2 regions of the Bradyrhizobium sp. Kon69 genome follow, and region 2 is predicted to be linked to the other one. Evidence: riboswitches for the same ligand, from Rfam matches in the RefSeq annotation. Region 2 holds a riboswitch; the other holds the start of a gene.
What was found. Region 2 has a riboswitch for cobalamin ahead of AC0L3U_RS18970 (energy-coupling factor ABC transporter permease). Riboswitches for the same ligand answer to the same signal wherever they lie in the genome.
Positions count from the first base shown of each region.

Region 1: it holds a riboswitch for cobalamin, as region 2 does, so the genes downstream of both, metE (5-methyltetrahydropteroyltriglutamate--homocysteine S-methyltransferase) here and AC0L3U_RS18970 (energy-coupling factor ABC transporter permease) in region 2, are expected to answer to the same signal.

Region 1 is NZ_JBVVOS010000009.1:178,816-184,057, reverse strand. It holds gene metE (5-methyltetrahydropteroyltriglutamate--homocysteine S-methyltransferase) at 1-937, opposite strand, end outside; cobalamin riboswitch at 1,037-1,236, opposite strand; gene AC0L3U_RS14520 (4Fe-4S binding protein) at 2,022-2,225, opposite strand; gene AC0L3U_RS14515 (EAL domain-containing response regulator) at 2,802-4,016, opposite strand; gene AC0L3U_RS14510 (GNAT family N-acetyltransferase) at 4,641-5,099, shown strand.
Region 2 is NZ_JBVVOS010000013.1:141,884-147,125, reverse strand. It holds gene cobF (precorrin-6A synthase (deacetylating)) at 1-369, opposite strand, end outside; gene AC0L3U_RS18970 (energy-coupling factor ABC transporter permease) at 415-1,092, opposite strand; cobalamin riboswitch at 1,130-1,349, opposite strand; gene cobA (uroporphyrinogen-III C-methyltransferase) at 1,395-2,126, opposite strand; gene AC0L3U_RS18960 (cobyrinate a,c-diamide synthase) at 2,123-3,433, opposite strand; gene cobM (precorrin-4 C(11)-methyltransferase) at 3,433-4,215, opposite strand; gene AC0L3U_RS18950 (cobalamin biosynthesis protein) at 4,212-4,580, opposite strand; gene cbiT (precorrin-6Y C5,15-methyltransferase (decarboxylating) subunit CbiT) at 4,577-5,242, opposite strand, start outside.

The DNA of each region.
Region 1 (5,242 bases), on a different contig from region 2:
GCAGATTAGAGCGCCACACGTTGCGACCATCAACGACACCGAGCGAGACCACGAGATCTCTACCTGCTCTGGCGACAATCGCGTCCAACTGGTCAGGTGCACGAACCAGGTCGACATGAACCCCGGCAACGGGCAAGGCCAAGACTGTTTCAAGATTGTCGCCGACACCCCCGAAGTATGTGGCCACCATGATTTTAAGGGCCGGCACGGCCTTAGCGAAATGAGCATAGGCCCGGCGGACAGCGGCCCGAGATGCTTCGTCGACGTCCATCACTAGGCATGGCTCGTCGAGCTGAACCCATTCAGCGCCGCGCGAGGCTAGTTCGCGGAGAACATCGACATAGACGGGGAGGAGTCGATCAAGCAGCGACAGCGGATTGAATGCGGGATTTACGCTTTTGCCGAGCTTCAGGAAAGTGACTGGGCCCACTAGGACGGGCCGCGTCTGATAACCGAGGCTTCTTGCCTCCTCATATTCCTCGATCGGCTTCCGAGAGGCATACTTAAAGATCTGATCCTGGTGAAATTCCGGCACCATGTAGTGGTAGTTCGTATCGAACCACTTCGTCATCTCCTGTGCGGCTACGCCGGGCCCATGCTGAGCGTGACCACCGTCTTGAGCGCCACGCGCCATGGTGAAGTAGGTTTTAAGCGACACAGGACCTTCGTTCCAGCCGTAAACGTCGGGAATGGCGCCAACCATTAGGCTGGTATCGAGCACATGGTCGTAGAGCGAGAAGTCATTCGAAGGAATGACGGTCGCACCGCGGGATTTCTGCCGTGCCCAATTAGCGGCACGAAGTCCACTCCCCGCCTCGAGGAGCTCGGCTTCGCTGGATTTTCCCGCCCAGTAGCTCTCGAGTGCGAATTTGAGTTCGCGTCGTGGGCCGATGCGTGACGTCCCCAGTGTGGCAACGGGAAGCGAAAGGATTGACATAGCTTAGACCCCATGTTGGGGCAAAGGCCATGGCGGACGCAGACAGCGAACATCGCGTGAGCGACAACTGCTTGGCGCACACCGGGACGCCCCGCCCGTGGACGATATCTTGTCGAGGCAGGTCTCCTGGCTCACGGGTCGTCGCTGCTGTCCGGCCTTCCCGAAGCCGCATGGCTTCAGTGACTTCGTTGGACAGCGGCTCGCCGCTTACAGTTGCGGGGGCAGCGCCGGCATTGCACCGGCTTCCCTCTTAGCTCCGGATCAAACGAAATCCGGAGACCGCGACGGCTTGAAATTATGCGCACGAGGATCGATGCGTCAACCTACCGATTCTCGCTGCGACATTGCCCAAGCGATTACGAGCGCACTAGGCGGGTACGACGGTCTTGCTCGCGGCCTGGTGAACACGCCCTGATCCGTGGAGGCTCCGCTTGTGAAATGCATTCGCTCCCTGCTCGCGTAACGGTTGAGCTCCACCACCGGAACGAACCCGGGCCGCTTTCGGTATCTGTGTGATCGCGAGGAGGCGACCTTCCGTCAGCAGCTTTTCGAACCTGCGCGTCAGGAAGGTGCGATCATCCTCGGCCGGCATCCGTTTGGTCACAGCCCACGAGGCTCCCTAAAAATTTCGAAAGCCGGATTGCTCCAGGACCGCACGGATGATCAGGTCGGCTCCTTGGTGTTCGGCGGGCCCGCGACCAGGCACGAGGTCGACCGCTCCGTGAGGTTGGCCAAGATGATCTTCTCGGTGCACTAGGTGTTCACGTGCTGAGCGACTTTTGCGTCGGCTTCGATGCGTCGGTGGCCGCTCGACGCCGGTCTGCCTCGCCTCGACTCGCGGCGAGCGACGATAGGCCTTAACGCGGCCACTGAGCATCGAGGGCCTTGTCCTTGTTCGTGACAAATTCGACGGTGTCCTCCGACAGAGCCCTTTGAGGGGTTCCTCGGAGTCGCTCAGCGCCTTAAGCTCATAACGATGTTAATCGACCTCGATGCGCCCCATGCGGTCGTGGTCTCCTCAAGGTCCCACATCTACAACTTCGTTCGCGAAATCGAGCGATGAGGCCTTTTGGTCGCGGGCTGCCTATCCTGTCTTGGACGGGACACAGGTGTCAGGGACCGGACAGACCACCGCGCATTGCGGCGTGTCGCAATGGCCCTCGCACTCCGTACATTTTTTGGCATCGATAACGTAAATGTCGCGCTTCAGACTGATCGCCGCGTTGGGACACTCGAACTCACATGCGCCACAAACGGTGCATTGCGAAGCGACGATCTTGTAAGCCATGCCTTCCGACTCCTTAGGCGAGCGATGCCATGGGCGATCCCTTTCAAATGCCGTGCCAAACGCAGACGCGCTCAATGTTGGGCAATTTGCCCAATTCGGCTGTCCCGGGTCTGAGACCATGTTGCATCTGCGACAGCAACAGGTCGCTTCAATTTCAGGCTACGAGCCCTCGGGCCCTCTTGCGAGAGTCAGTCGCGACTTGACGCTGGAAGCGTCCGTCGGTTTGTTTGGCACGTCAGCGCGGGGGCAAGCGAGGCTGACGCTTCCTCAACCGGCGACGGCAAAAACCGCCAACGGACGCAGGTCTACGTTGGATCTCGGCAAACCTCCGGTCACACACCCCGACTGGAGGTTTGTGCAAGCCTCGCTCATGGCTGCAACGCTAGCTGCGCGGAGGACTCGCTGGAGGCTTGCCAAAACGGGCTTGTGGTATAACAAGCTTCGGAGGGAAATGAAGTGGCGGCGGGACGAGCGACACTGGCCTTGCAGACCGAATTGCACTCAGCCTCATGCCTGGTGCCGAGTAGGCATGGCGGTGCTCGTGAGCGTCGCTTGGCCGCACTCAGCCACTCGCAACTATTTTAGACCAGCTGGAGCAGGGTTGAAAGATGACTGTGCAAATTGCTTCAGTGGCATGGCTTTTCCGAACAGATGGCCCTGCGCAAGGTCGAAGCCGAGTTCGGCCACGGCAATTAGGTCAGCCTGGCTCTCCACACCTTCGGCGACGGTGCGCACATTGTACTCTTTGGCTAGATCGACGATATGGCGGCACACCGTTCGCTTGAGGGGCCCATTCGCGCAGCCGCCGACGAACTGACGATCCACTTTCAATTTCATGAACGGGAATTTTGTCCTCCCCATCAGCTGCGGCCAATTGGCACCGACATTGTCGATTGCAAGGCCAATGTTGTGAAAGCGAACCTCACGCGCAACCTCGACCAGGAGATCTAGGTTCTGGATCGCTTCCACGCTCTCGATTTCAATCGTCAAACCGCCGAAAGCGGCGTGCGACGGCATGCGCCGACAGAGATCGCGTACTGCCTGCGGGTCAATCAGGAATGCTGCCGGGAGATTGATGGAGAGATCGATCGAAGTTTGCTGCTCCAGAAGATACTGCCAATCCTTGATCGCGCGGTCGATCACGAACTGCGACAAGTTCCTAAAATGCGGATCGTGAGGTTCCGGGATGAAATAGGCCGGTGGAACAACGCCCCAGGTCGGGTGCCGCATTCGCACATGCGCCTCGGCGCCGCGGCGGCTAAGGGTACACGCGTCAAACTTCGGCTCATACCAGAGCTCAAGCCAGCCAGCGTGTAAGGCTTCTCCGACATGGACCGCGGGACGGGGCGCCGGCTCTCTTGGCAAGAGCATGCCGATCCGATCGCGCAACGTCTCGGCTGCAAACGGCGCCCTGAGCGGCGGCAGCATAGCAAGTCCATATTCACTGCCGACCTGCTGCACTGCCGCCATGATGATCGACTCGCGCGCTCCGAACGCCAGCACTCGGCCTGCAAATTCTTCGCGCACCAGTATCTCGAGCAATCGTCCAGGCTCGATGCGGTCCGAGCCAATGCCGAGCAGGATCAGATCAGGGAACTCCGTGCGGAGTACATGCGGCAACTCATCAGCAGTCCTGCATTCGCTGATAACAAATCCCATATCCTCCAGCACATCCCGTAGAAAGGCGCGCAGATGCCGCTTGCCGACGGCCAGGCATGCCCGCGGCCGCACCTTACGTTGCCCGAAGATTACAGGTTTCCGTCTGACCAGTTCGGCCTGCCCATGTTCCATCGCAACCACTCCCGTTCCGTGACGGTGCCTTAAACGAGGAGCGAAGGTCCAAACAAGCTGTGCTTCCCGATATCTTTCGATTGTTCGAGATAAGCTTAAGATAGTGCATTAGTGTGCAAAATCTTTCGCGATCTTGCTCAGACGATTTTATCGGGCGCACGCGTATGATACCTGTCGCGCTTCGCGCAACTTTGTACGATGTCGTACGCGAGGTGGGAATCTCTCCTTCGGACGGACCGAGCTGACGCTCTATGGCGCTGCGATCATCGTGGCGCACGATTTATTGAATAGAGTAGTTCGTGAGCGACGATCGGCAATCACTCTTACGAACGTTTGATCGACATGACCGGCGTGTGCCGTTTGGTGATTGTTTTCCAATCGAAGGCAGCCCATCATGAGTTCGCAGCTGCTCAAGCCGCAGTCGATTCTGAGAACGGCAATGGCTTGCAATTACCTCAGCTCTGTTGCCTATAGCGAGTGTGGACGTGCTGCTTCCTACCGAGCCAGATAGTTGCTCTCAATTGCGTTTTCTGTATCCTCCTGAGCATGAATTTCCTCTAGAGGGCTCGGTCAGGTGTTCGTGTTGGCGCTGAAGGGCGAGGCACGTCCAGCGCGGGCACGGCTTTGCGCAAGAGCGTGCCAGGAGATGAGAACGCGGTCGCAAAAGCGGTCGAAGAGCTACTTTCCGAGTTAGGTGGCCTCGGACCGGAGTTCAGCCTTCGAGGCGCGAAGCAGGCGGCGTTGCGCCTGATTCAGGATCCCGGGCAGGGCTTCATTTTTGTCGTCGAGGAACAAGGCACCGGGCAGATTGTAGGGGTAGCTAGCATCTCGGCCGTACAGGCCGTGAGAGCAGCCGGAGCGTACGGCGTGCTTCAGGAGCTATGGATTTCTCGTGACTTCCGCAGCTCTGACTGCGGTCGGCATCTGCTCGAGGCGGTAGATTCGGAGGCGAAGCGACGCGGCTGGCAGATGATTGAGGTTGCGTTGCCTCCGGATGGCTATCCGGCCCTAGAACGGGTACGCCACTTCTACGAGGAGAGGGGATATCGGGTTGGAGGATTGCGCGCGCGCAAGAGGCTCTGACAGTGGTACGACCTCTGCGCCACACACTTAAAGCGCTCCTGGGCTAGCGTGCTATCGGTAAAGTCCTTCACGCAGTCAATCCTGGGCTTGTTGCTTCTCAAAACGAACGCTTCACGCGTGCGTCGCGGCCCAGCATGATCGAG
Region 2 (5,242 bases):
AATGCGCAGTGAAGAATCATAAAGCGAGGGATCGCCCCAGATCAGCAGCGCGACCTTGCCCTCGCCTTCAAGATGATCTGCGATCGTCTGCGACCAGGCAGCGGCCACCGCATCGTGCCAATCGTCCACGCCCTTGCGATAATCCGCTTCAGCGGCGTCACGGACGGGCAGATCGAACTCAGCAATGCGCGTCGTGTCGCTGGTGAGCACATCGGCGCAGATCGTCCGCCTGAGATCGGCGAGATCGGATTTTGCGGTTCCCTTGCGCGGGATCAGGACGAGATCGGCCGCGTTGATGGCGGTGATCGCGGCGCGCGTGAGCTGCTCGGGATCGCCGCAACCGATGCCTATCAGGGAGAGCGTGAGCATCGTAGCTGCGAAGGGCGGCCATAACGGCCGCCCACTCGCTTGTCTCTAGGCCGCGTTGTGCAAACGCGGCGTGACGAGGCCGGCCGCGGTGACGCCGCGCAGCGACTTCGCCAGCGCCAGCACGCCGAGATCGGCGAGCGGCTCGATCACGATGACCAGCGCATAGGACGCGGCGAAGGTCGCAATGTTGGCGAGGTTGGTCGCACCGAAGCCGGAGCCATAAATCGCCCAGAACGCCACCCAGGCGATGACGCCGGCCTGATAGGTCGTCGAAAGCGCCAGCGCCTGGCGGTACTTCAGATCGACATAGGCCGTGTTGCGCGAAATGATCCGCGTGGCGATTGCCTGGATCCCGAACAGCGGCACCAGCAGCGTGGTGACGTTCATGCCATATTGCGGCAGGTCGGGCGGCTCGAAGAAGATGCCCTGGAACAGCAAGCCGAACGCGAGGCCGAAGGCCGCAGGCGCAGCTCCAAACAGCAGGAACAAGGTCGAGCCGAGGATGAAGTGCACTTCGGAGACGCCGACCGGGAAGTGCGGCAGGATCTCAAAGAAGATAAACACGAGTCCAGTGGTGGCGAGCGTGCGCGCCGCGAACGAAATGATGCCCTGCTCGCGCACGGTCTCGACCGCGAGTTTCAAGGCAACACCGCCCACGGCGATGCCGGTTGCGTAACTCAGCACGAGCTTGGCGTCCGAGACTAGTCCGGGTTCGATATGCATGGCTCAGATCCTTCTTGCCGTCACACCCGACGGCCTTGGCCTCAAAACGTGCACGGCCGGTCTCCTGGCTCGCGGTTCACTGGGAGTCTCCGGCCTTCCCGAGCCTTGCGGCCCAGTGGCTGATCGAAGTCCCTCACCGCTGACAGTCGCGGGGGCGGCTGGGGTTTTGGGCGCCGCAACTGGGTCCGCCCATCCCCATTCCCGATTATGCTCCAGCGCTTTGCGCCGCGTCGAGCACCATGCATCCTCTGTGTGCCCCTTTCGCCAGCCGGGCGTCAAGGGGCGAAGGGCGGACGAGGCGGTCATGACCGATAATCCCCCGCCAGCGCGCCGAACAGGATGACGGCCGCCGTGGAGGCAGCCCCGCCCCGCGCAAGCTGCTCGGCAAGTTCCGAAATGGTGGTGCGGACCAGCCGCTCATCGGGACGGCCGAGCGATTCGGCAAACAACGCCGGCGTGGTTGGGGCGAGCCCGTGCTCGATCAATTTGACGACAAGCGCCGGAAACGTCCGCCGGCCCATATAGACCACGGTCGTCGCCTCGGGATCGGCCAGCGCTACCCAGTTGAGGTCTGGCGGCAGCTCGCCGGTGACGTCCGCGCCGGTAATGAATTGCACCCGGCGCGAGGTATGGCGCCGGGTCAGGGGAATCCCGGCCTGAGCCGCAGCCACGCAGGCCGTGGTGACACCGGGAATGATCTCGTAGCCGATGCCCGCTTCCCGCAGCGTCTCGAGCTCCTCCTCGAGCCGGCCAAAGATGCCGGCATCGCCCGACTTCAATCGCACCACGCGCGCGCCTGTTACGGCATAGTCGACCAGCAATCGATTGACGTGGTGCTGCTTGGTCGAGGCCCGTCCTGCCCGCTTTCCCACCGCGACGAGATTGGCGCCGGGCCGGGCCAGATCGAGGATCACGCCTGAAGCAAGATCGTCATAGAGCACGACGTCGGCCTCGCGCAGCCGCGCGGCACCCTTGAGCGTGAGCAGCTCGGGATCGCCGGGGCCGGCAGAGACAAAGGAGACAAAACCGCTCACCGGTCCTCCGCGATCAGGTGGAAGAACGTGCCGGTGGCTTGTCCCCGCCGCGAGCCGGTCTCGGCGATGACCGCGCCTGTCGCGTCGTGCACGACCGCCAGCGGCGTGTCGGGCTGCGCGACGATCGTCGAATAGTGGAATTCGTGGCCACGCAGGCGTGCACCGGCCTGATGACCCGGCATCGGCGCGGCGAGCTCCGCCAGACGATAGCCCAGATGCATGCGGCGTTTGGCAAAACTCGTCTCCAGGCCGAGCAGGCCCGTCATCTCGTGGCGGATGCCGTCGGCGTCGGTCAAAGCGGTGCCCAGCACCATATAGCCTCCGCACTCGCCGTGCACCGGGCGCGTTTCCGCGAAGGCCCGCAATCCGCTGCGGAAGCGCGCATTGGCAGCGATCCTGCCGGCCTGCAGCTCGGGATAACCGCCCGGCAGCCAGCACACATCGGCGCCCGGATCAGGGCCTTCATCGGCGAGCGGCGAGAATGTCGAGATCTCCGCACCCGCCGCGCGCCACGCTTCCAGCATATGCGGATAGACGAAGGAGAATGCAGCGTCACGGGCGAGCGCAATGCGCTGGCCGGGCGGCGTTACGTTCACGCCGCTTGCGGCAGGTTGCGGCGACCAGGTGGCAGCCGAACGAAGCACCGCGTCGAGATCAACATGCTCGGCAACGAAGCGTGCGGCCTCGTCGATCAGCTTGCCGATTTCCGCCTGCTCCTCGGCCTGGACCAGCCCGAGATGCCGCTTCGGCAGGCTGATCTCGGCATGGCGCGGCAGCGCGCCGAACACGGCGATGCCGGCGTCCAGCAGCGCACGTCGCACGAGGGCTTCGTGGCGCGGGCTCGCAACGCGATTGAGCACGACGCCCGCAAGACGCACACCGGGACGGTAATCGCGAAGGCCCGCGGCAATCGCCGCCGCCGTTTGGGCCTGTCCTGAGGGATCGATCACCAGCAGCACCGGCCAGTCCAGCATCTCCGCGATGTCGGCGGTCGCCCCGGTGCCGCAGACGCCACGCGCGGCGACGCCGTCGAACAGGCCCATCGAGCCTTCGGCCAGCACGACGTCGGCGTCAATGCCGCGGCTGACGAGATGCGAGATTGTCCCACGATCCATCGCCCAGCTGTCGACGTTGACCGAGGCGCGTCCCGTAGCGGCGGCATGAAACGCGGGGTCGATGTAATCGGGGCCGCTCTTGAAGCACTGCACCCGCAATCCGCCGTTGCGCCAGGCGCGGGCGAGCGCCAGCGTCAGCGTGGTCTTGCCAACGCCGGAAGCCGGCGCGGAGATGACGAGCCCTGCCGCCATCACGACACCTCCGGAAAGCGCGGCTCGGCGCCCACGGGGCGATAGCGGCGGTCGTAGTCGGCGGCATAGAGACGGCTCTCGGAAAAATCCGCCGCGCCCAGCGTCCTGCCGACCAGGATGAGCGCGGTGCGCTCCATCTCGCTGCCGACATTAGCGTCGAGTGTTGCGAGCGTGGCGCGGACGATGCGCTGGTCGGGCCAGCTCGCACGCCAGACGATCGCGACCGGGCAGTCCGCGTTGTAATGCGGCGTCAGCTCGGCGACGACCTTGTCGAGCAGATGGATCGACAGATGGATCGCGAGCACCGCGCCGGTGGCGGCGAAGGCGGCGAGCTTCTCGCCTTCGGGCATCGCACTGGCGCGGCCCGGCGTGCGCGTCAGCACCACCGTCTGGGCAAGGCCGGGCAGCGTCAGCTCGGCCTCCAGCGCAGCCGCGGCGGCCGAGAAAGAGGGAACGCCAGGCGTCACCGTGTAGGGAATGTCGAGCGTGCGCAGGCGGCGAAGCTGTTCGCCCATCGCCGACCAGATCGAGAGATCGCCGGAATGCAGCCGCGCGATATCCTTGCCTTCCGCATGTGCGGCGGCGATCTCCGCCACGATCTCGTCAAGCGACAGCGGCGCCGTATTGACGATCCGCGCGCCGGGCGGGCAATGCGCCAGCACGCCTTCGGGGACAAGCGAGCCGGCATAGAGGCAGACCGGACAAGCGGCGATGAGGTCGCGGCCGCGCAACGTCAGCAGGTCAGGAGCGCCCGGCCCGGCACCGATGAAATGCACCGTCATGCGCCGTCTCCTTCCGCGATCGCCGCGGTCGCGGTGCGATCCTGCGAGACCACCCGCGTCGCGATCAACCGCGCACGAGGTCCAGCTGCCGCCAGCGCTGCGGCCTCGGCGACCGATCCCGTCCCGAACTTTTCCGCGACGAGTTTTGACTGTGTTGGCGTGTCGATGCCAACCAGCATTTCGGCGGCGACCGCCTTGATCGGCAAGCCGCATTCGCGCGCAAGCTGCTTCAGCGCCTGCGCGTCCGCTTTATCACTCACGGTCGCGACCGCCGCAAGGCCTTCGGGACCGCCCGCCGCCATCAGCACCTCGCGCAGCGAGGCTAGCGTGACATCCTTCCTGAATCCGAGCCCGGCGACCTTCATCGGACCGCGCTCCATTGCACCACGGGTCGCACCGCCTCCCAGGAGCGATAGCGGCCGAGCGGAGTGGCGTGCGCAATCTCGACCCGGATCAAGTCGCCGCCGTGGCGCTGGTGCAGTTCACCCACCAGCGCTTCCGTTTCCAGCGTCACCGCATGCGCAACGAGTCGCGTTCCGGATGCGAGCCGCGACCAGATGGCATCGAACATCGCTCCATTAAGGCCGCCGCCGATGAACACGGCGTCAGGCGCGTCCAGCGCAGCAAGGGCTTCAGGCGCTTGACCTGTAACGATGGTGATCCGATGTGCCAACCCGAACGCCGCTGCATTGCTGCGAATGTTGGCGGCGCGATCCTCGCGCGCCTCGATTGCGATCGCCGCCCCGCCGCTCAGCGCCCACTCGACCGAGATCGAGCCGGAGCCAGCACCAATGTCCCACAGCCGTTCACCGGGACGCGGCGCCAGCGCCGAGAGCGCGAGCGCACGGACCGGACGCTTGGTGATCTGGCCGTCATGGACGAAGAGTTCGTCCGACAGTCCCGGGCTGCGGGGAAGGCCCTGCGCTCCTCTCGCCTCCACGGCCACCGTGACCAGACTGCCAGCAAGATCGCCTGCGAAGCCGTCGGCGCGACACTCGTCGATCCTTTCGCGCGGCCCGCCAAGCGC